DNA from 2 places in the Anaerobacillus sp. CMMVII genome. Region 1 is predicted to be linked to the other one. Evidence: a T-box and tRNA genes for the amino acid it is inferred to sense, from the RefSeq annotation. Region 1 holds a T-box; the other holds one or more tRNA genes.
What was found. The T-box of region 1 lies ahead of leuS (leucine--tRNA ligase). A T-box ahead of a tRNA ligase gene usually reads a tRNA of that ligase, here a tRNA-Leu.
Positions count from the first base shown of each region.

Region 2: it has a tRNA-Leu gene. The T-box ahead of leuS (leucine--tRNA ligase) is inferred to sense a tRNA for this amino acid. The anticodon was not compared.

Region 1 covers NZ_JACEHK010000002.1:314,663-326,935, forward strand. Annotated here, with positions in the region: partial or broken gene H1D32_RS05620 (glycogen/starch/alpha-glucan phosphorylase) at 1-258, shown strand, start outside; gene H1D32_RS05625 (spore germination protein) at 657-971, shown strand; gene H1D32_RS05630 (gamma carbonic anhydrase) at 1,191-1,709, opposite strand; gene H1D32_RS05635 (alpha/beta hydrolase) at 1,830-2,603, shown strand; gene H1D32_RS05640 (tetraprenyl-beta-curcumene synthase family protein) at 2,635-3,693, shown strand; gene speD (adenosylmethionine decarboxylase) at 4,090-4,899, shown strand; gene H1D32_RS05650 (YjcZ family sporulation protein) at 5,000-5,251, shown strand; gene H1D32_RS05655 (beta-class carbonic anhydrase) at 5,292-5,867, opposite strand; gene mnmM (tRNA 5-(aminomethyl)-2-thiouridylate-methyltransferase MnmM) at 5,987-6,559, opposite strand; gene mnmL (tRNA modification radical SAM protein MnmL/YtqA) at 6,563-7,519, opposite strand; gene ltaE (low-specificity L-threonine aldolase) at 7,589-8,611, opposite strand; gene H1D32_RS05675 (MDR family MFS transporter) at 8,969-10,165, shown strand; T-box leader at 10,415-10,639, shown strand; gene leuS (leucine--tRNA ligase) at 10,780-12,273, shown strand, end outside.
Region 2 covers NZ_JACEHK010000015.1:144,050-156,322, forward strand. Annotated here, with positions in the region: gene H1D32_RS17980 (glycerol-3-phosphate responsive antiterminator) at 1-426, shown strand, start outside; gene glpK (glycerol kinase GlpK) at 607-2,100, shown strand; gene H1D32_RS17990 (glycerol-3-phosphate dehydrogenase/oxidase) at 2,370-4,049, shown strand; gene H1D32_RS17995 (phospho-sugar mutase) at 4,398-6,134, shown strand; gene H1D32_RS18000 (aspartyl-phosphate phosphatase Spo0E family protein) at 6,331-6,519, shown strand; tRNA gene H1D32_RS18005 (tRNA-Ser) at 6,640-6,732, shown strand; tRNA gene H1D32_RS18010 (tRNA-Asp) at 6,740-6,815, shown strand; tRNA gene H1D32_RS18015 (tRNA-Phe) at 6,841-6,916, shown strand; tRNA gene H1D32_RS18020 (tRNA-Leu) at 6,954-7,039, shown strand; tRNA gene H1D32_RS18025 (tRNA-Arg) at 7,228-7,304, shown strand; gene H1D32_RS18030 (FeoA family protein) at 7,514-7,744, shown strand; gene feoB (ferrous iron transport protein B) at 7,741-9,738, shown strand; gene H1D32_RS18040 (FeoB-associated Cys-rich membrane protein) at 9,752-9,901, shown strand; gene H1D32_RS18045 (BadF/BadG/BcrA/BcrD ATPase family protein) at 10,030-12,273, shown strand, end outside.

The DNA of each region.
Region 1 (12,273 bases):
CTTCTGCGGAAATGATAAAGCAGAATTTAAAGATATCTACTATCAAATCCTTTCTAATAATGACGAATATTTTGTCTTAAAGATTTTGACAGTTATGTAGAAGCTCACCAAAAAGTAGACTTAAACTATCGTGATCAAAAAGAATGGTTGCGAAAATCAATCATTAATATTGCTCATTCGGGGAAATTCTCTAGTGACCGAACAATTAGCGAATACGCTACGGAGATCTGGGGGATAAGGCCGTTTAAAGTGGAGTAAGTTTTTTTCTGGCTGTTGAGAAAGTCTCAACAGCCATTTTTACATGTAGTTAGAGATCAATGTGCCTTGATCCTAAAAAATGTAGAATTCGGTCACAAAGAAGGGTTCAATGAGTTTTGATCACCTAAAAAATGTAAAAAGCGGTCTCGTAGAAGAGTTTTACGATCCTTAATCACCTAAAAAATGTAAAAACAGTCACGTAGAAAATTCTACATGCCTTTTCTCCATAAAATCTGTCATTTGGGCAGATAACATTTGGGACTAGCTTTTTTTCACTAGTCTTCCTTACCTACAATAGGGTCAAGAGTATATTTTAAGAGATTCTAGTTCTTTTATCTATTCGGGTTGTCCTTTTGTTTCATATCTTATATATGAGGGATATGGAAGGAGGAAGGCTGATGAAACCTTTTAGAACTCCAATGACAACAATTGGCAATTTGAAAATTACTAATATATCAGGTGGAGCATCTATCAATTTTGGACCAGCGTTTCATAAAGGGCATCAAGCAAATGCGAAGATTGAAACAGGAGAAATTGTTATCGGTGATGAGATAAACATCGGTTGTCCACCAGCCGATGAAGAAGAAACCGAAGAAAATGAAAATGAAACAAATGAAGAAATAGACGAAGTGGATGATGGAGAAGAAGATAATGAAGAAGATCTAAAGAAAAGGTGGAAATGGAAGGAAGGCAAGTTTCAAAAAGAAGACTAATGAATGATAATCCAAGGCTATTAATTGAATTAGAGAGTTATCAACCTCAAGTGTGTGTGTGGGCTCTCGGTATGGTTGAAAACGGAGAAAATTTGTTTATTGATAGAATTAATTAAAACTAAAGCCACCAGAAAAGAGCCTTATAAATGATCTTTATTGCAATGCGAAAGTGCCAGATCATCAACACCTGGCACTTTTTTGAGTAACAAAAGCAAACACTTAATCCCTCGCTTGTAAACCTTTGTAGTATTGTCCTTTCTCTACATACTCCCGTCGAATTCTAGCCATATCATTTAGATCTTCTTCGTTTAGTTCACGAACTACTTTAGCCGGTCGTCCAAATGCTAAGCTATTCGGAGGAATTTTTTTACCTTGTGGTACTAGACTACCGGCACCAATGAATGCGCCTTCTCCAACCTCAGCACCATCCAAAATAATGGAACCCATGCCAATCAATGCGCCTTTACGGATACAACAGCTATGTAATAATACTTGATGTCCAACGGTAACGTCATCTTCCAAAATTAAAGGGAATTGAGGACTTTGATGAAGTGTACAATTGTCTTGAACATTTACACGTTCGCCAATTATTGTTGGAGAAACGTCACCGCGAATAACTGTGTTAAACCAAATGCTTGAATAAGGCCCAATTTTTACATCACCAGTAACGGTAACAAAATCTGCAACAAATGCTGTTTCAGCAATTTCTGGATACTTACCCTTATAAGGATAGATCATCGATTTGAATCCCCCTTAAAGTCATGTTATTTTTAAATTACTAATATATTTATCAAAGGAACTTAGATCAAATTTTACCAAAAAAATAGGCTAATTGATAGTAAATAGGGGGATGATTGAATGTGGGTTTGGGAGTGTGAAAAAGCAAAAGGTGTTTTTGTAGTTGTCCACGGTGCAAATGAATATCACGTTCGCTATCAATGGTTAATCCAAAAGTTGATAGACGAAGGTTACCATGTAGTTATGGGGGATTTGCCTGGCCAAGGTAAAAATCCGAAATCAAGAGGACATATCGATTCTTTCCAGGAATATATCGATATTATTGAAAAGTGGTACCAACGTGCAGAGCAATATCAATTACCTATTTTTATGTTGGGACATAGCATGGGAGGTCTAGCAGTTATTCAAACGATGCTACAAAAAAAATTATCTGTAAACGGCATAATCTTATCTTCTCCTTGTTTAGGACTTGTAGATCCTCCGTCAAAGCTTACGCATATTAGCGCAGTTATCCTAAATAAACTTATACCCAAGCTACGGTTGCCAACCAATTTAGCACAAGTCACTCGTTGTGAAGCAATGCTGAAGCGTGATGAAACTGACCTTAATATCGTAAAAAAAGTATCTGTTCGTTGGTATTTCGAGTTAACAACCGCAATGAAAGAAAGTCATGCCAAAGTTACAAGCTTTCCAAATGTACCACTATTGATTCTACAGGGTGGAGATGATTTAATAGTTGATAAAATAGCGGTTTTTAGGTGGTTTAATCAATTATTGCTTACTGATAAATATTATAAAGAATTTCCAAATCTATACCATGAAGTATTTAATGAGCCTGAAAAGGAAACAGTGTTTCATGTAGCAAAAGGATTTATTGAGTCCCATCTAAATTAAAGAAGTTTTATAATTGAAGGAGTTTAATGAATTGAGTATTCCAAAGCAGCCATTGACGATGATGGCGAAGATTTATAAAGACGTATTACCTTGTGTTCACAAAAACTTAAAAGAGTGGAAAGAGAAGGCAAGTAAGATTCCGAATGAGGAACTACGAAAACAAGCATTAGCGAGTATCGATACAAAGACATTTCACTGTGAGGGTGGAAGTATTTATGGAATATTATCTGAAAAAAACAGTGAGGATGTTATTCGTTTTATCGTTGCCTACCAAACCATAAGTGATTACTTAGATAATCTCTGTGACCGAAGTACTTCTTTAGATCCTACGGATTTTCGTTCACTACACCAGTCAATGTTGCATGCTCTAACACCTGGTGCAAAGCTAGAAAATTATTATCGTTACCGTGAAGAACAAAATGATGGTGGGTATTTGCATGAATTAGTGACAACATGCCAAGAGGTTATTGGGAAATTACCAGCCTTAGATAATATTCATGAATTTAATTTAGAACTTGCTCAATATTATTGTGATCTTCAGGTGCATAAGCATGTTAAAAAAGAAGAACGTGTGCCTCGACTAGAGAAGTGGTTTAAGCAGTATCAAGATCAGCTCCCAGAAATGAGTTGGTATGAATTCTCGGCATGTGCTGGTTCAACTTTAGGCATTTTTTGTCTTGTAGCCTATGCCACAAATGAAAACTTTACGAGGACTCAAGCACAAGAAGTAATGAATAGTTATTTCCCTTGGGTACAAGGGCTCCATATTATGCTTGATTATTTTATTGATCAAGATGAAGACCGTCAAGGAGGAGATTTAAATTTTTGTTTCTATTATGAAAATGAGGAGCATTTAATTAACCGCCTTGAACGATTTGCGATAGAAGCTGATAAAAGCATCGACAGTCTACCGAACCAAGCTTTTCATTCTTTTATTACCAAAGGGCTATTAGCGATTTATTTAGCCGATGAAAAAGTTCGCAGACAAGAAAACGTACGTCAACTTTCCAAGCGTCTTCTACGAATTGGTGGAGGGTCAACGATATTTTTCTATATAAATGGTTGGATGTATCGTCGGTTGAAGAAATAAAAAAGGTGAAACAGAAAAGTAATGTAAGGGCGCTTGCACAATTCTTACTAAACGTATATCAAGTCGATATGCGTTTTTTTATTAGGCTCTTTTTGTAAACTTTGTGGCTTTTAGGTCGTCTTTTGAGAATAAATAAGCTTTTTGGGACAAATTTATTTGTCCCAATGGCTTATTTATTCTCAAAAGCTTCACGCAAAGCGTGAAGAACCAAGCGTTCGCTTGGTTACGACCTATAAGCTATTAGCAACAATCTTTTAGAAAAGAGCCTAAAAAACTCCTGTCTTTTCTAACAACTAGCTAAGTTATCCAACCAAATCTCTGTTTACGAAAAGAGCCTTTGGGTAAGATAAAAATAATAAACTGAACCTAATATTACGTAGTAAGGGAGTTTTTAAAATGAAACTTACACCAGAGCAAAGAGTAACATTACATGGGTTTAATAATTTAACGAAATCATTAAGTTTTAATATGTATGATGTTTGTTATACGAAAACAAAAGAAGAGCGTGAGGCATACATAGAGTATATTGACGAACAATATAGTGCTGAGAGATTGACGCACATTTTAAAGACTGTGTCTGATATCATTGGTGCTCACGTTTTGAATATTGCACAACAAGACTATGTACCACAAGGTGCAAGTGTAACGATGTTAATATCTGAAGAGCCAGTAGTAGAAGTACCTACAGACCAATTCGAGGAATCACCAGGACCACTTCCGGATTCGGTTGTAATGGCTTTAGATAAAAGTCATATTACCGTCCATACGTATCCAGAGTATCATCCAGATGAAGGGATTAGTACGTTTCGAGCAGATATTGATGTTTCAACTTGTGGAGAAATCTCCCCTTTAAAAGCATTAAATTATTTAATACATTCATTTGAGACGGATGTAATGACAATTGATTATCGTGTTCGTGGATTTACAAGGGATATCCATGGTCATAAATTATTTATTGATCATGAAATTAATTCCATTCAAAATTACATTCCAGATGATGTGAAAAATTTATTTGATATGATCGATGTAAATGTATATCAAGAAAATATTTTTCACACTAAATGTAAACTAAAAGAGTTTGATTTAAATAATTATTTATTTGGCTATAAAAAAGAAACACTTGATCAAGAAGAAGCAGATGAAATTACGGAGAAGTTAACAATGGAAATGGATGAAATTTTTTACGGTAAAAATATGTATAACTAGAAACGCGCTATGTTTTCAAATCGATTTCCGCTCTTGCCTAACCCACATTCACACTTCGTTGCATAGGTTAGAATTAAGGAACAGGGAAGGTGGTGTTATTATGTATGGAGGATTTGGACCGGTAACTGGCGCAGCAGCAGGTACTACTATGGGTGCGGCTACACCAACTTATGGTGCTCCTATGCATGGGGTTGGCCACGCAGCAGCCCCGCTAGCAGGCTGTGGTTATGGCGCAATGCCAGTAGGTCATGTGGCTCCTGGATATGGGGCTGGAAGTGGCTTTACGTTAATCATTGTGTTGTTTATTTTATTGGTGATTATAGGTGCTTCTTGGGCAACACCCGCTGTCTAATGAAGAAAAGAGAGGCTGACATCTGTCAGCCTCTCAATTTTTATAAACTCATGGTTGTTTGATAGCCATTAACTACTTTTTCCAGTTTGCCTGTTTCAGGATCGATAATTAGGCCGTGAACAGGGACATTATTAGGTAGTAGCGGATGATTCTTAACGATTTCAACACTATGTTTCACACTATCCTCTACTTCATTAAACCCCTTTAACCACGAATCGATATTAACGCCTGAATACCGCAGAACCTCTAGAGTTTCTTGATTAATTCCCCTTGATTTTGCTTTATCTAAAACAGAATTTGCTTCTAATCTAGCCATCCCACAGTTATGATGACCAATGACTAGCACCTCTTGGGCACCTAGTTCATAAATCGCTACGATAATGCTTCGCATAATACTTCCGAATGGATGAGAGATAACAGCTCCAGCATTTTTGATAATAACTGCATCACCTTTTTGAAGGTTTATAGCTCTAGGAAGTAATTGTTTTAATCGAGTGTCCATACAAGTTAGGATAACTAATTTTTTGTTTGGAAACTTTGTTGTCATAAATGGTTCATATTGCTTTTCACTAACAAATGCTTCGTTAAATGATAAAATCTGATCTAATAATGACATTTGACTTCCCCCTTTCTTTAAGTTTTATAGAAAGTAGAAGAGATGTCAATTGCATTATTTAATAATTTTGAAATTTTTCGTAAACCTTGTTGCTTTTAGAAAAGAGCGTTTTGAAAAAACTATCTTTTTTCAATCGCTACAATAAAAGGTGGATTATTTTTTTGATTTAAAAATTGATAGCTTAAGACATGACCATCTGTTTGGTTAATGTTACTTACGTAATCTAAAAGTTGAGCTTTTTCCTTTTTGCCTTCTTCATGACCATGATAAACGACAAGAACGATGATGCCGCCTTTCTTTAACATCAAGAAAATATCATGAATCGCTTTCAGTGTAGTTTCAGGTGTTGTCACGATACTTTTATCGCCACCAGGTAGATACCCAAGATTAAAAATAGCACCAGCAAGGTTTCCATGTACATTTGCTGGAACTAATCCGTTAGCCTCTTGGTGTCCTTTTTGAAAAAGAGTTACCTGTGTAAGGGCATTATGTTCTAGTAAACGCTCTTTCGTCTTACAAATCGCAGTTTCTTGGATATCAAATGCATAGACACGACCTGCCTCACCCACCAATTGAGCCAAAAACAAGGTGTCATGTCCATTTCCGGCAGTGCCATCAATAACACTGTCTCCTTTGGAAACGACATTTTGTAAGAGTTGTCTAGCGAAAGGTAGGATTCCTAATACATTCATCTATTAGTTCCCCCTTTGATAATACTTCCCTTGCCAACTGTTTCTACTTTTTAGCTCAGCCTCGATGCCATTTAAGACTTCCCATTTATTTAAGCTCCACATTGGACCGATCATTAAGTCGGCAGGTCCATCTCCTGTTAATCGGTGGATGACCATTTCTGGTGGAATGACTTCAAGCTGATCACAGACAAGTTTAATGTAGTCTTGGGCACTCATAAATTCAAGCATTCCTTTTTCATATTGCTTTACCATAGGTGTTTTCTTTAATAAATGGAGCAGATGAATTTTTATGCCTTGAACATCAAGCTTTGCAACCTCTCTAGCTGTTTCCATCATCATGTCATAATTCTCAAGTGGAAGTCCATTAATAATATGGGAACAAATGCGAATGTTATGTTTTCGTAACTTTTCAACACCATCAACATATGTTTGATAATCGTGGGCGCGATTGATTAAATCCGCGGTCCGCTGGTGAACTGTTTGTAAGCCTAATTCAACCCATAAATATGTCTTTTTATTCAGTTCACCTAAATACTCTACGACATCATCAGGTAAACAATCGGGTCTTGTTGCGATGGAAAGACCAACAACACCTTCTTGTTCTAAAATGACTTCATACATTTCTCTTAATTGTTCTACAGGCGCATACGTATTTGTGTATGCCTGAAAATACCCAAGATATTTACCGTTTGGCCATTTTGAGTGCATCTTTTCTTTTATGTTATTAAATTGTGTGATGAGGTCATCTTTGCGATCACCTGCAAAATCTCCAGATCCACGTTCGCTACAAAAGGTGCAGCCACCACTAGCAACAGAACCATCTCGGTTGGGGCAATCAAAACCAGCATCTAAAGGGATTTTAAAAATCTTTTCACCAAACTGTTGGCGAAGGTGAAAATTCCATGAATGGTACCTTTTAACGCCAAACATTAAAGGGACTTGCTCAATTATTTTATTCATAAATTAATCCTTCCTAAAAAGCGATAGTAAATATTAAAATGAAATTACTACGATGCTTAAACTCAAAACTCAAAACTCAAAACTCAAAACTCTCTCTATAGCTTGTTCAATTTTCTCTCTATTTAAATCATAATGAGTCGTAAAACGAACTGTTTCTGGGCCGAAAGCTACTGCTAAAATTCCTACGTCTTTAAGTTTTTCGATAAAATGTGATGAATGCATCCCCGTCTTTTGGATATCAATGAGGACGATGTTTGTATCTACACTATTTGCTACGGTGAGAAGAGGATGATTCGCTAAGCCTTGCGCAAGTACTTTTGCATTTTCATGATCTTCTGCCAAGCGGTCCACCATTTCAGTTAGAGCGATTAAACCAGCTGCACCTAGAATACCTACCTGTCTTAGGCCTCCCCCTAAACGTTTCCGCCATTTTCGTGCCTTCTCAATAAAGTCTCTAGGTCCTGCCAAAATGGAACCAACAGGAGCACCTAGCCCTTTTGACAAACATACCTGAACAGTCGTTGTATATTGGGTAAATGCTGTTAGTGGCTCTCCTAAAGCAATGGCTGCGTTAAAAAGACGCGCACCATCTAAATGGACAGGGATCTTATGATCTGATGCGATTTGATAAAGCTTTTCCATATGACTTGGGGGAATGGCAACGCCACCAGCACGGTTATGGGTATTTTCTAAGCAGATTAAACTAGTATCAGGAAAGTGAATATCATCCGTCCGGATTGCGTTTTGCAACTTTTGTGGATCGATAAAACCACCTTCTGACTTTATTGTGCGTGGTTGCACTCCTGCAAAAGCAGAAATAGCCCCACCTTCATAAAAGACAATATGAGAATCTTCATCTAAAATAATCTCATCACCTTGACGACAGTGGGTTAGGACAGCAATCTGATTTCCTTGTGTTCCACTTGTTACGAACAATGCAGCCTCTTTGCCTAGCATTTCAGCCGCTAAATTTTCTAGCTCATTGATTGTTGGGTCTTCTCCATAAACATCATCACCAACCTCAGCAAGGTACATTGCTTCACGCATCGATTTCGTTGGCCTTGTAATTGTATCACTTCGTAAATCAATCAATATGAATCCTCCTCATGTAGGCTTTTTGAGCATTTTATCACAAAATGTCATTAAACTACTAGGAAAAGCTTTATGTATACAACCTAGATTACATGAATTAAAAACAGTCTTAGGTAACTATCGTAAACAATGTGGCTACTTAAAATAATTCGGTGCATAAACAGATAGTTTTTCCTTTAAACAAATCGTAATTTAGGAAAGATTTCCAAAGATAATAATGTTTCAAGTTCATCACTCTCTAATTGAAACAACAATCTTTTCGAAAACAGTCTTTACTAAAAATAACATTGCTAAATCTAATGGCATAGAATACAATTTTCTTAGAGAAACGAAATAAAGAGAGAGGTAGAGGTCATTATGCCTAAAGCGTTATGGTTGCTTGTCATCGGAATGGTGATTAACGTAACAGGCGCTTCTTTTTTGTGGCCGCTTAACACCATTTTTATTCACCAGGAATTGGGTAAATCATTAAGTGTCGCTGGATTAGTGCTCATGCTAAATGCAGGAGCGGGAGTGATTGGTAACTTAATTGGTGGCAAACTTTTTGATCGAGTTGGTGGCTACAAAACCATTTTATTGGGAATTACCATTACAATGGTAAGTGCGTTTACGTTAGCGTTAAATCACAGTTGGTATTATTATGTTGTTTTAATGATTGGATTAGGGTTTGGCTCCGGTGTAACCTTCCCTTCAATGTATGCAATGGCAGGTTCCGTTTGGCCAGAGGGAGGGAGAAAAGCATTTAACTCAATTTATGTTGCTCAAAATCTTGGCGTTGCCGTAGGGGCAGCTTTAGGTGGTCTTGTCGCATCGATCAGATTTGATTATGTATTCTTTGCCAATGGATTTATGTATGTAATCTTCTTCCTAGTAGCTTTTTTCGGTTATAAAAATATGAAGGTAGATACATCAGAAACAGGACAAACGAATATATTTGATCAAAGCGTTGCAATTGAAAATAAGGCTAGATTCAAAGCACTCATCATTTTATGTGTAGGCTTTATTACTTGTTGGATTGCCTATGTTCAGTGGCAAACCACGATCTCTGTTCATACTCAATCGTTGGGAATTAGTTTAACTCAGTATAGTGTTATTTGGACAGTTAATGGAGCGTTGATTGTCCTAGGGCAACCGTTAATCTCTGCATTAATAAAGAAATGGTTCCATACGTTGAAGGGCCAAATTTACTTTGGCTTAGCTATTTTTATGGTTTCATTTTTTGTCGTAGCCCAGGCAGAGGTATTTGTAGTCTTCGTTGTAGCTATGATTATCTTAACTATTGGTGAAATGTTCGTCTGGCCTGCCGTCCCTACAATCGCTCATCAATTAGCACCAAAAGGAAAAGCTGGATTTTACCAAGGGATCGTGAATAGTGTGGCAACAGGCGGAAGAATGATTGGACCGTTCCTTGTTGGTGTCGTCGTTGATTTGTTTGGTATGCAGACGTTGTTTTACGGATTAATGATTTTCTTTCTAATTGGTTTCGTAAGTACGTATTTATATGATCGTGGTTTACAAGGAACTGTTGTCCAGAAAGAATTGAATGTTAGCTAGTTAATCATCCCAGTTTCCTCGCGACTACTCTATTATGATGTGGCTTGATAGAACTTGAAGCAGTTGAAGATGTTCTGCTTGAAAAGGAACCATCTAATGCGAGAAGTGCATGTAAATTACATGTACTATGTAGTAACCAAAAGCAACTGTTCAGTATAGAATATAAAAACTTTGACAAGAATGTGAATAAGCTCTTGACTTTTATTCGACAAATTCATACAATACAAATTATGAACGAACTTAACAAGTGTAAAAACAATGATGAGGAGTAGTAGTGGAACCTCGTGCCTAGAGAATTGACGGTTGGTGCAAGTCAATCATAGAGATCCGCGAACTCGCCTAAAAGTTGCAAGGGTGAAAGTTTAGTAACTCTTGTCGTCCGGCCGCGTTAAGGTGTCAAATAAGTGAGTGTATCCAACACTAAATTGGGTGGTACCGCGGGAATAATTATGTTATTAACCTCTCGTCCCTAACGTTAACGTTAGTGGTGGGAGGTTTTTTATATTGGTGTTAAAAGTTTTAAAGTAAGAGTGATGAGTTCATCTTGGCATAAAAATCTACATTAAGCTCAAAACTCAAATTTCATAAGAAAGATAAACAAGGAGGTTATTTACATGTCTTTTTCACATCAGGAAATAGAAAAAAAGTGGCAAAAGTATTGGGAGGAAAACAAAACATTTAAAACTGGGGAAGATGAACATAAAGAGAAGTTCTATGCTCTCGATATGTTTCCATTCCCGTCAGGTGCTGGGCTACACGTTGGACATCCTGAAGGGTATACAGCTACGGATATTCTTTCAAGAATGAAACGTATGCAAGGCTACAATGTTCTTCATCCAATGGGATGGGATGCGTTTGGATTGCCTGCTGAACAATATGCACTTGATACGGGAAATGACCCAGCTGAATTTACTCTAAAAAACATAGATACCTTCCGACGTCAAATCAAATCATTAGGTTTTTCATATGATTGGGATCGTGAAGTAAGTACAATTGATCCTAACTATTATAAATGGACACAATGGATCTTCCTAAAGCTTTATGAAAACGGTCTTGCTTATATTGATGAAGTTGCGGTTAACTGGTGTCCTACACTTGGAACAGTTCTTGCAAATGAAGAAGTGATCGATGGAAAAAGTGAACGTGGTGGTCATCCAGTTGAACGCCGTCCAATGAAACAATGGATGTTAAAAATTACAGCCTATGCAGATCGACTTTTGGATGATTTGGATGAGTTAGACTGGTCTGAGAGCATCAAAGATATGCAACGCAATTGGATTGGCCGTTCAGAAGGTGCGGAAATTCACTTTGACATTGAAGGCCATGAGTCATCTTTTACAGTCTTTACGACTCGCCCAGACACATTATTTGGGGCAACTTATGCAGTGTTAGCTCCTGAACATAAATTAGTTCAATCAATTGTTACTAGTGAGCAAAAAGAAGCAGTTGAAGCGTATCAGAAGAAAATTTCAATGAAAAGTGACCTGGAACGTACAGAACTTTCGAAGGAAAAAACGGGTGTTTTTACAGGGGCATACGCGATTAACCCTGCCAATGGAGAAAAGTTGCCAATTTGGATTGCAGATTATGTGTTAGTTACTTATGGTACAGGGGCAATTATGGCTGTACCAGCGCACGATGAGCGAGATTATGAATTTGCACGTGCGTTTGAGTTACCAATCGTTGAAGTTGTTTCTGGTGGAAATATAGATGAAGCGGCTTATACTGGTGATGGTAAATTAGTAAATTCTGATTTCCTTAATGGTTTAACCAAGAAAGAAGCGATCGCAAAAATGATTGCTTGGTTAGAGGAACAGAATAAAGGAAATGGCAAGGTGACATTCCGTCTACGCGATTGGTTATTTAGTCGTCAAAGATATTGGGGTGAACCAATCCCAATCATCCACTGGGAAGACGGTACAATGACTGCAGTCCCTGAAGAAGAGCTTCCGCTTCTTTTACCAAAAATGGATCAAATTAGACCCTCTGATACTGGGGAATCACCATTAGCCAATAATAAAGAGTGGCTTCATGTCGTTGATCCGGTGACAGGTATGAAAGGCCGACGCGAAACAAATACAATGCCTAACTGGGCAGGTAGCTGTTGG
Region 2 (12,273 bases), on a different contig from region 1:
TTGATCCAATTAGCAAAGAACAATGAAAAAAAGGTGCTACTTCATGCCGATTTAGTTCAAGGCTTAAGAAATGATGAATATGCAGCACAATTTCTATGCCAGGATATTCGACCAGCTGGGCTAATATCAACAAGAAAAAATGTGGTGGTAACAGCTAAAAAACATCAGTTAATTTCAATTCAACGCTTATTTTTGCTTGATTCGATTGCACTCGAATCAAGCTATAAGCTGCTTGAAACAACCCAGCCCGACTTTATCGAAGTATTGCCAGGAGTAATGCCCCACATCATTAAAGAAGTTTATGAAAAATCACGTATTCCTATAGTTGCTGGCGGTTTGATACGGCAAAAGCATGAGGTAGGTGAGGCACTACGAGCGGGTGCTACTGCGGTTACTACGTCTAGAGCAGAATTGTGGTGGGATTGAAAAACGGGTTGAGTCCGATAACGCTTCTTTAATGATTGACAGCGTTTCCAGACGATGATTAAATGAAAATAAGTTAATAATTGCATCGGAGATAGGAGATTGGAAACAAATTATTTTCTAGTAGTTTTCTAGAATGTTGTTTTTGATCTTTTTTTTCGATATAGGGATTGGAGGCTTCCTATGGAAAAAAAATATATCCTTTCACTTGACCAAGGAACAACGAGCACAAGGGCTATTTTGTTTAATAAGAATGGAGAAATTGTTGGGTCAGCTCAAAAGGAATTTACACAATTGTTTCCAAATCCAGGTTGGGTGGAACATAATGCGAGTGAAATCTGGGGTTCAATCTTAGCGGTAATTGCTGAGCTTTTATCAAAGTCTGAAATTAAAGCAAATGAGGTAGCTGGCATTGGGATCACTAATCAACGGGAAACAACTGTTGTCTGGGAGAAAGAGACAGGACATCCTATTTATAATGCTATCGTTTGGCAGTCGCGACAAACTGCAGACATTTGTATGGAGCTAAAAGAAAAAGGCTTTGGGGAAATGGTTAGAGCAAAGACAGGTCTTTTAATTGATGCTTATTTTTCTGGGACCAAAGTGAAATGGATATTAGACAATGTAGAAGGTGCTAGGAGAAAAGCAGAAAACGGAGAGTTACTTTTCGGTACGATTGATACATGGCTCATTTGGAAGTTGTCTGGTGGAAAGGCTCACATAACAGATTACTCAAATGCCTCACGTACGTTAATTTATAATATTTATGACTTACAATGGGATGAAGAATTACTTGAAATGCTTACGATACCTAAAGTGATGCTACCAGAAGTACGGCCATCATCTGAGATTTATGCTACGACTTTAGGTACTCATTTCTTTGGTCAGGAGGTACCTATTTCCGGTGCAGCAGGAGATCAGCAAGCAGCTTTATTCGGGCAAGCTTGTTACTCAGAAGGTATGGCAAAAAACACGTATGGAACCGGCTGCTTTATGCTAATGAATACGGGGGATAAAGCAGTTAAATCTGAACATGGTTTGTTAACCACGATAGCCTGGGGAATTGACGGGAAGATCGAGTATGCATTAGAAGGAAGTATTTTTGTGGCAGGCTCTGCAATTCAATGGTTGCGGGATGGGCTAAGAATGATTAAATCAGCCGCTGATAGTGAGAAGTATGCGACGAGAGTTGAGTCAACAGATGGAGTTTACGTTGTTCCAGCTTTTGTAGGACTTGGAACACCATACTGGGATAGTGAGGTTCGTGGGGCTATTTTTGGTTTAACTCGTGGTACGGAGAAAGAACATTTTGTACGCGCAACGTTAGAATCACTTGCTTATCAAACAAAAGACGTCCTTACTGCTATGGAGGCCGATTCTGGAATACAACTAAAAACACTTCGTGTTGATGGTGGTGCAGTAGCAAATAATTTCTTAATGCAATTTCAAAGTGATATTTTAGGCGTAACGGTTGAGCGTCCAACGATAAATGAAACCACAGCTTTAGGTGCTGCATATTTAGCGGGGCTAGCTGTTGGTTTTTGGACTAATCGTACAGAGATAGCTGAGCAATGGAAAATAGATCGAACTTTTAAAGTAAATATGACTACAACCAATCAAGAAAAGTTATATCGAGGCTGGAAAAAGGCAATAGAAGCCACTACTGCCTTTAAGTAAGCTGTTTTCTCAAAGATTGTTGCTATTAGCTTTTAGGTCGTAACCAAGAGAATGCTTGGTTACGACCTAAAAGCAACAAAGTTTACGAAAACAGCCTTCCGAAAAGAGCCTTTAGTAAAAATAGTAGTAACAGATTTGAATAAAAATAATATAATGGTTTTAAGTTAATAAATTGGTCGGAGAATTGGAGAGACCACAACACTCTATTTAAAATAATGAGTTGTTGTGGTCTTTTCGCGTATTCTGCGAATTAATAGGGGGTTTATTAAATGGCAATCCTGTTTTCAGGACTACACCGCACGAGTGTTTTACAACAAATGTCAAATCAGGAATTAGACCTTTTAGTTATTGGAGGGGGAATTACCGGGGCAGGAATCGCTCTTGATGCCCAAGTTCGGGGAATTCAAACAGGATTGATTGAAATGCAAGATTTCGGGGCCGGGACATCTAGTCGATCAACGAAACTAGTTCATGGCGGACTAAGGTATTTAAAACAGTTAGAGATAAAGCTAGTAGCAGAAGTAGGGCAAGAACGAGCCATCGTTTATGAAAATGCTCCACATGTGACAACTCCAGAGTGGATGCTTTTACCAATAATAAAAGGTGGGACATTTGGAAGATTTACGACATCGCTTGGTTTAAAGATTTATGATTTTTTAGCGAAAGTAAAAAAATCAGAACGACGTTATATGTTAAATAAACAAAAAGCTTTGGAAAAAGAACCATTGCTTCTTAAAGATAAGTTAAAGGGTGCCGGAGTATATGTAGAATACAAAACAGATGACGCAAGGCTAACCATCGAAATTATAAAAGAAGCTGTTGCACGAGGAGTGTTAGCAGTTAATTATGCCAAAGCAGAAGGGTTTATTTACGAAAACAAAAAGGTTGTAGGTGTAAAGGTTGTTGATCAGTTTACTGGTGGAGTCACTGAAATTAGGGCGAAAAAGATCGTTAACGCAGCAGGTCCTTGGGTAGATTCCTTACGTGAAAGAGACAATTCGAAAAAAGGAAAGTATTTATACTTAACTAAAGGTGTCCATCTAGTTATCGATCAATCTCGTTTTCCCTTAAAGCAGTCAGTCTATTTCGACACAAAGTGTGATGGGCGGATGTGCTTTGCTATTCCTCGTGATGGGAAAACTTATGTTGGCACCACTGATACCTTTTATAAAGATGATATTACTGATCCTAGAATGACTGTAGCTGATCGTACTTACATTATCGAAGCTGTTAATTATATGTTTCCTGACGTAAATTTAACAACTCAAGATATTGAATCTTGCTGGAGTGGGTTGCGGCCATTAATTCACGAAGAAGGAAAAAATTCCTCTGAAATTTCACGAAAGGATGAAATATTCATCTCTAAAAGCGGGCTAATCTCGATAGCTGGTGGAAAATTAACAGGTTACCGGAAAATGGCTCAACGTATAGTTGATTTTGTTGGGAAAGATCTTGGCATTCAAAACCCATGTACAACGAATAAAATCAGGCTAGCAGGTGGTGATTTTGGTGGTGCTGCTAATTTTCCGAAATTCCTAGAAGAAATGACAAAGGAGGGAATGAGACTCGGACTACCAAAGGAAGAAGCTTTAAACCTAAGCAAACGATATGGAACTAACGTAAAACGGGTTTTTGAGATAATGGAAATTGACGGAGATAAAGCAAATAGGTATGACCTTTCAAAAGAGGTATTTGCAGCTTTAGTTTATGGAATTGAAAATGAAATGGTATCTACACCAGTAGATTTTTTTAATCGGCGTACAGGGGCAATCTTCTTTAATATTCAATGGGTTCGCAGATGGAAAGAACCGGTGCTAAATTATATGAAGAAACGTTTCAACTGGAATTATACAGAATATCAAACTCATAAATGGAAAGTAGAACAACAAATTGAACATGCGACTGTTGCAGTTGATGAATTTATAGATAAAAATCGACAAGTCATTTAGTATGTATATGGTAACCGAGTCCCCTCAATTGAAATGAAAATAGGGGGCTCATTTTGTCTCTAAATAAAGGCACTCATCAAGCAAAGTGTGAAGAGGCAAGGAGGACTACGCTAAGCAAAAAATAGGATTATTAAACACATGCTAAGAATAAATTTTGCCCAGATCTAGGTTTTAATTGAAACATGGATCTTTTACTCGGACCACTTGACAAAGACTTTAGAATAATAAAGAATAAACTAGATGTTGAAATGTTAATAAAAATGTCGAACTATAATTGACATTTTCAATCTATTTTACTGTTAAAATGTAGGATGTATCAAAAATAACTAAACGTGAGGGGGTTCATCGATGAATTGGAAAAGTACATACGAATTATGGGTAAACCATAACGATATTGATGGAGAATTAAAAGCTCAATTGCAACAAATGAATGGCAATGACCAGTTAATCGAGGAATGTTTTTATAAGAACTTAGAATTTGGTACTGGAGGTATGCGTGGGGAGATAGGTCCTGGTACTAACAGAATGAATGTTTATACAATTCGTAAAGCAGCTGAAGGGTTAGCAGAATACATAAAAGCACATGGTGAAAAAGCGATGGAAAGAGGAGTAGCGATTGCTTACGATAATCGCTTTATGTCACAGGAATTTGCATTAGAATCTGCGTTGACTCTAGGAAAGCACGGGATAAAGAGCTATTTGTTCAAACAGTTACGTCCAACGCCGGAATTATCATTTGCCGTTCGTTATCTACAGGCATTTTCGGGGATTGTTATTACAGCAAGTCACAATCCCCCAGAATATAATGGCTTTAAGGTCTATGGGGATGATGGTGCTCAACTAACACCAGATGCCGCTCAGTTTCTAGTTGATAAAGTTAATGAGGTTGAAAATGAGCTACTGATTGAAGTAGCTGAAAAGCAATCTCTGTTAGCTACTGGTCAATTGGTTATGGTTGAAGAAGAAATTGATGAAGCTTACGTGGAAAAGCTAAAAACTGTAGTAGTAAATCATGAGCTAGTGAGTAAATATGGCAATGATGTAAAGATTGTTTTCACTCCTTTACACGGAACGGCTACTTTGCCAGTTCAACGTAGCTTTGAAGCTGTCGGATTTTCAAATTTCCATATTGTTGAAGAGCAAGCAGTTCCAGATCGTAAATTTTCAACAGTGGCTTCGCCAAATCCAGAAGAACATGCCGCTTTTGAAATGGCCATTAAGTACGGAGAAAGACTAGGAGCTGATGTTTTAATTGCCACTGATCCAGACGCTGATAGAGTTGGTGTAGCTGTAAAAGATGATCAAGGACAATATGTTGTTCTAACAGGAAACCAAACTGGTGCATTAATGGTAGAATACATTCTCTCGCAACAAAAGAAAGCGGGAATCTTACCTGAAAATGGGGTAGTTATAAAGACAATTGTTACTTCTGAACTAGGAAGAGTTATTGCCAATGCGTATGGGTTATCGGCAATTGATACATTAACAGGTTTTAAATTTATTGGTGAAAAAATAAGAGAGTTTGAAGACTCAGGTGAAAATACCTTTTTATTTGGATACGAAGAAAGCTATGGTTTCTTAATAAAAGACTTTGCAAGGGATAAGGACGCTATACAAGCAGTATTATTAGCAGCAGAACTTGCAGCTTACTATAAGTCTCAAAATAAAACAATGTACCAAGGATTGTTAGAGCTTTTTGAAAAATACGGTTTTTATCTAGAAGGATTACAATCGATCACCCTCAAAGGAAAAACAGGCATTGAGAAGATGAATCAAATGATTACTTCTTTTAGAGAAAATCCACCGCAAGAATTTGCTGGATTGAAAGTTGTGGCAGTAGAAGATTATCTAACCAAACAACGGAAGGATTTAAATCTAGAAACTGTTGAAGATATTTTACTTCCAAAGTCAAACGTTCTAAAATATATTCTAGAAGGAAACTCTTGGATCTGTGTCCGTCCATCAGGAACTGAACCGAAAATAAAGTTCTATTTCGGAACAACGAGCAATTCATTAAAGAATAGTGAGGAAAACATCGCTAACCTTAAAGCTTCAGTCATGGAGAAACTTAATATCACCAACTAATGTAGTTCTTTGGTCACAAAATGTTCAAACTTTTAACACGTGTTTCTAAGAAGATATTTTATAATTAAAGCACATGGATTGCACTATGTGCTTTTTTTATATTAATTAATGTACAAGCTGTGAGATTCATCACAGGACTTTCTACTGAAAAAAGGTAAAATTAAGGAAATAAGTCATCTTTAAGGTGGTGCGTAAAATGTGTTCACAACATTCTTTAAGGTTTTATATTGAGAATAAGAGGCAGGATATGATAAAGGCTGCTGAAAATTTTGGGATGAATGCAGAGATTACGATTAAGCATAGTCAAGAGTTGGATGAGCTCCTCAATCAATATTGGAGAGTAGTATTTGAAACAAATGAAAATCCTGTAGTCAAATTCTCTTGAAAAAAACTTTTTTTCAGCAGATGTTGACAAAACTAAATAACCCTGATAATATATATTCTTGTGACTGACATTTTTTTAATTGTTTTTTCACATGAAAGTTAATAGTAATTGTGTTCAAACGGAGGAATACCCAAGTTCGGCTGAAGGGATCGGTCTTGAAAACCGACAGGCGGGTTAAACCGCGCGGGGGTTCGAATCCCTCTTCCTCCGCCATTTTCTTGGACCCGTGGTGTAGCGGTTAACATGCCTGCCTGTCACGCAGGAGATCGCCGGTTCGATCCCGGTCGGGTCCGCCACTTTTATGAATTAGTAATTACTAATGGCTCGGTAGCTCAGTCGGTAGAGCAGAGGACTGAAAATCCTCGTGTCGGCGGTTCGATTCCGTCCCGAGCCACCATTTAAATTTTATACTAGCAAGTCCGTTTTTTGGTTATGCCGGGGTGGTGGAATTGGCAGACACACAGGACTTAAAATCCTGCGGTAGGTGACTATCGTGCCGGTTCAAGTCCGGCCCTCGGTACTCTTATTTATTTTTGAAATCACAACATGCGCTCTTAGCTCAGCGACGAGCAGATACATCAATGAACCACAGCGAGTTGTTTCGACGCAAAAAACAACGAAGCATTACTAGTAGAGGAAGAAACAGGATCTACGGAGCGAAACATCGTCCGTAAGCATCGTGAATAAGCCTCATTGAAATCACAACATGCGCTCTTAGCTCAGCTGGATAGAGCATGGCACTTCTAATGCCAGGGTCGGGAGTTCGAATCTCTCAGGGCGCGCCATAAAATTGGAAATCGTCTGAGCATTAAAGGGAACTAACATTGTTAGTTCCCTTTTTATTTTGTTATGAATTTAGTGTGATTGACAATTACACTATTAAAATGTAGTTAAGAACAAAAAAGGAATTTTTTTCTATTCCTATTTACAGATATCTACACACGATATAGACTAATTTTGATAATGATTATCAATGTTGTTTGGGGGTCTTCTAATGGTCTTAGCTAGTGTAAATGAAGGGGAAAAAGTAAGAATTACTGATTTATCAAAAAGTAATCATCTGATAAAAAGGAGATTATTAGATTTGGGGATTTTTGAGGGAATTGAAGTAAATATCCTAAGGAAAATGCCTTTTGGTGGTCCAATTTTAATTGAGTGTAAAGGTAATAGGATCGCTATTCGAAAAGTCGATCTTTCCAGAATAGAAGTGGAGTCTTCACGATGAAAAAAGTTGCCTTAATTGGAAATCCGAATACAGGAAAAACTTCACTTTTTAATCAGCTTACTACATCTTACGCCTATGTGGGCAATTGGAGTGGAGTAACTGTTGAAAAAAAGATTGGAAAGTTAAAAAGGCAACATGGAGAGCTTATTGATTTACCTGGCTTGTATACCTTAAATCCTCTAACAGAGGATGAAGCAGTTGTTTCTAATTTTTTAGTGAATGATACATATTCTATGGTTTTAAATATCGTTGATGCGTCCCAGCTTCATCGTAACCTACATCTAACAATTCAGTTACTTGAACTTGGGAAACCACTAATGGTCGGATTAAATATGACCGATGTTGCTGAACAGTATGGGACGAAAATAAACATAGTTCAATTAGCAAAAAAACTCAGTGTACCAGTTATACCAATTGTTGCCCGAACAGGTAAAGGGTGCTTAGCGTTAGGGGAGAAACTCTCAGACTATGACACTTCATATCCATTTCAACTTTATTATGGGCAGTTGATTGAGAAAGCAATAACAGAAGTAGATGGTTTACTGAAAGGTGATTCCCACCTTCCAAAGCGTTGGCTTGCTTTGCAGTTTTTTGAAGGAAACTCTTACGTATATTCATATCTTCAGTCACTCATTTCAAAACAGCAATTGGATAAAATACACGAAGAATTGGAGAAGAGTATAAAGGAAACAGAAGGGGTATTTTTACACCATTATATTTATCGTAAAAGAAATGAATTTATCCAAAAAATAGTAGAAGATGTAGAAGAGAAAGACATATCAACTTCCAAAACATTAACAGAAAAAATTGATACGGTTGTGACAAATCGCTTTTTAGGTGTTCCTATTTTTCTACTGACGATGTTTCTTGTCTTTATGCTAACCTTTGATTGGTTAGGTTTTCCTCTATCAGACCTTTTAGATGAATTTTTGTCAGGGCCGTTTACAGACTTAATCATTACGTTTCTTGCACTTATAAATGCATCGCCTTTTATTGAAGCGTTAATTGTGGATGGAATTATTGCTGGTGTCGGTGGGGTACTCGTGTTTATTCCCCAAATTTTTATTATGTACATCTTCATTTCATTCTTAGAAGACTCGGGATATATGGCAAGGGTAGCGTTAGTTATGGACCGGTTTATGGAGAAGATTGGGTTGAATGGGAAAGCATTTATACCGATGATCATCGGCTTTGGGTGTAATGTACCAGGCGTAATGGCAGCTAGAACAATTGAGCAACCACGGGAACGCTTACTGACAATTATCTTAATGCCACTTATGTCGTGTTCTGCACGCTTACCTGTGTATGCATTGTTTGCAGCTGCATTTTTTGCTGACAACCAAGCCCTTATTGTCTTTTCCCTATATTTTTTAGGAATTGCGTTAGCGCTTTTGTTGGCAAAAGTCTTTTCTACAACACTATTAAAAAATGAAGCCTCTATTTTTGTTATAGAACTTCCACCATATCGTCTTCCGCATGGTGGAACACTAGTGAGAAGCGTTTGGGATAAAGGGAAGGGGTTTCTGAAAAAAGCAGGAACGATCATCTTCGCAGGTTCAGTTTTTATTTGGTTACTAACATACCTGGGTCCTGGTGGTGTAGACGTGGACATGGATGAGAGTTTTCTCGCGTTAATCGGTGGTGTCATAGCACCCATTTTAGAACCATTAGGATTTGGTACTTGGCAGGCTGGAGCCGCATTATTGACAGGTTTTATGGCAAAAGAAGTCGTGGTTTCGACGATGAATATTATTTATTACGCTCCAGACGTTGAAACATTACAAGCATTAATGACTTCACATTATACATCCTTATCTGCCTATAGCTTTATGGCCTTTATTTTGCTTTACATCCCATGTATGGCAACAGTAGCTACAATAAAGAAAGAGACAGCTTCAACGAAATGGACGATCGTCTCGATTGTCTATGCTCTAGTACTTGCCTATCTGTTATCGTTCCTTATTTATCAAGTTGGAAGTTTGCTAGGATATTAAAGGGGATGAGAAAATGGTAGGTAATGTAATCATTGGGGTTATGATCTTTGCATATGCAGGTTGGTCACTTTATAGATTTATCAAGAAATCAAAAGCTGGAAAGTGTGCTAGTTGTAGTGAACATGAAGGGTGTTCAGCATTCGATTGTGATGAAAAAAAATAAACGCGAGAGTACGTTACTTTTAGTTAAGTAGCGTATTTTTTTTACTATATTTTTAGCATTACACTATGAATATGTTGCAAATATATAACCATACTAAAAATGCAATAATTTCATAGTGAGGTGGTTTTGTGAAGAATGAGGAACTTGATTCCATATTTATTGGAATTGACGTAGGTTCTACTACGGTAAAAGCAACGGTAGTTAATCCTACTACGAAAGAAATATTATGGTCAGATTATCAACGTCATCATACAAAGCAAGCAGAAATGGTCCTCGAATTTTTAGTCCGAATTGGTAACGAATTCTCGTACATAAATAGAGATAAAATTCGTGTGTTTATTACGGGTTCAGGTGGTGGCCCAATTGCAGAACATATAGGAGCCAAGTTTGTTCAAGAGGTTAACGCTGTAACAATGACTGTAGAAGAACTACATCCAGATGTAGGAAGTGTTGTCGAACTAGGTGGCCAGGATGCAAAAATTATCATATTTAAAGAAAACGAAGAAACTGGGGACAAACAAGCGATCACCTCTATGAATGACAAGTGCGCATCAGGTACTGGGGCGACAATTGATAAATGTATGATTAAGGTTGGTATGCCAGAAGCTGAGGTAGCAAAATTACAATTTGATGATACAAAACTTCATCACGTTGCGGCAAAATGTGGTGTTTTTGCTGAAACAGATATTGTTAACTTAGTGAAGAGTAGTATTCCTTCTGCCGAAATTATGTGCTCTCTTGCAGATGCAATCGTCATGCAAAATCTATCAGTTCTAACGAGAGGAAATACATTAAGACACAAAGTTCTTTTACTAGGTGGCCCTAATACATATTTACCTTTCTTACAACAATGCTGGCGTAAGCGAATTCCAGAAGGTTGGGAGGAGCGAGGCTATCAATATCCAAAGGATGTGCCAATTGAAGAGTTGATTTTCATCCCGGAAAACGCTCAATATTATGCTGCGTTTGGTGCTGTTATGTATGGCATGCACGAGCCAGCTGAGGTTGGTGTTTACACAGGGATTGAAGCGTTAAAAACATTTATTACTCATGGGCGAAAAGCGAAACTAGGTGAAAAAGCTGGAGCACCTCTAGTAAAAGATGTGGAGGAGTTAGAGCAATTTCGAATTCAATATAGCATTCCGAAATTTACGCCAGTCAAATTTAAAGAAGGGCAAAACATTCAAGCAGTTATTGGGTTAGATGGTGGCTCTACGTCATCGAAGGCTGTGCTAGTAGATATGGATGGCAATATTTTGTTAAAAGAATACCAACTATCCAAAGGGAATCCGATACAAGATACACGTGAGCTATTAGGAAAGATCCGTGAAAAAGTGGTAGCTAGTGGAGCGAATCTTGAAGTTATGGGCTTTGGTGCGACAGGGTATGCAGCAGACGTACTGGAAAAAACCTTAAATGCTGACGTCAATATAGTTGAGACTGTTGCGCATATGATGAGTGCGGTTCACTTTTTTGGGGATATTGATGTGATTTGTGATATCGGTGGCCAGGACATTAAAGTATTATTTTTGAAGAATGGAGACATACGCAATTTCCGTTTATCTAACCAATGTTCAGCAGGAAATGGAATGCTATTGCAAGCAATGGCAGATCAATTCGGAATTCCGGTTCAAGAATATGCTGATACAGCTTTTCGAGCAGATTTGTCACCGAAATTCTCATATGGTTGTGCGGTATTTTTAGATTCAGATCGTGTGAATTTTCAAAAGGAAGGCTATGCAAAAGAAGAGTTATTAGCAGGTTTAGCCCTTGTGTTACCAAAAAATATTTGGCAGTACGTTGTTCAAGTGCCACGAATGGCAGAGCTTGGACGGAAGTTTGTCCTCCAAGGTGGAACGCAGCATAATTTAGCTGCTGTGAAAGCACAAGTGGATTACATTAAAGAACGCGTTCCTGATGCCGAGGTTTTCGTTCATCCACATACAGGTGAAGCAGGTGCGATTGGGGCTGCTATGGAAACGATTCGTGTTGTAAAGCGAAAAGGGTTTACAACCTTCCAAGGCTTGGATTCAGCAATTGGAATGACATACGAATCGCGAAATGATGAATCGACACGCTGTAATTTTTGCCCTAATCTTTGCAGTCGGACATTTATTGATACGAAAACCCCAGATGGTCAAACGGCAAGGTATATTTCAGGATTTAGTTGTGAAAAAGGCACCGTCGAAGATAAGGATGCATTAATTGCCTTAACAAAAGAGCGGAATCAGTTAAAAAAACATTACCCTAACTTAGTTGACTATGAAGCGAAAAAAATGTTTAAGCATTTTTATGATCCAAAGCCATTGCCTGAAGATACGACGATCATTGACGATGTTCAAGTGAAGTCTATGCTCTTTGGGTTAGGTACG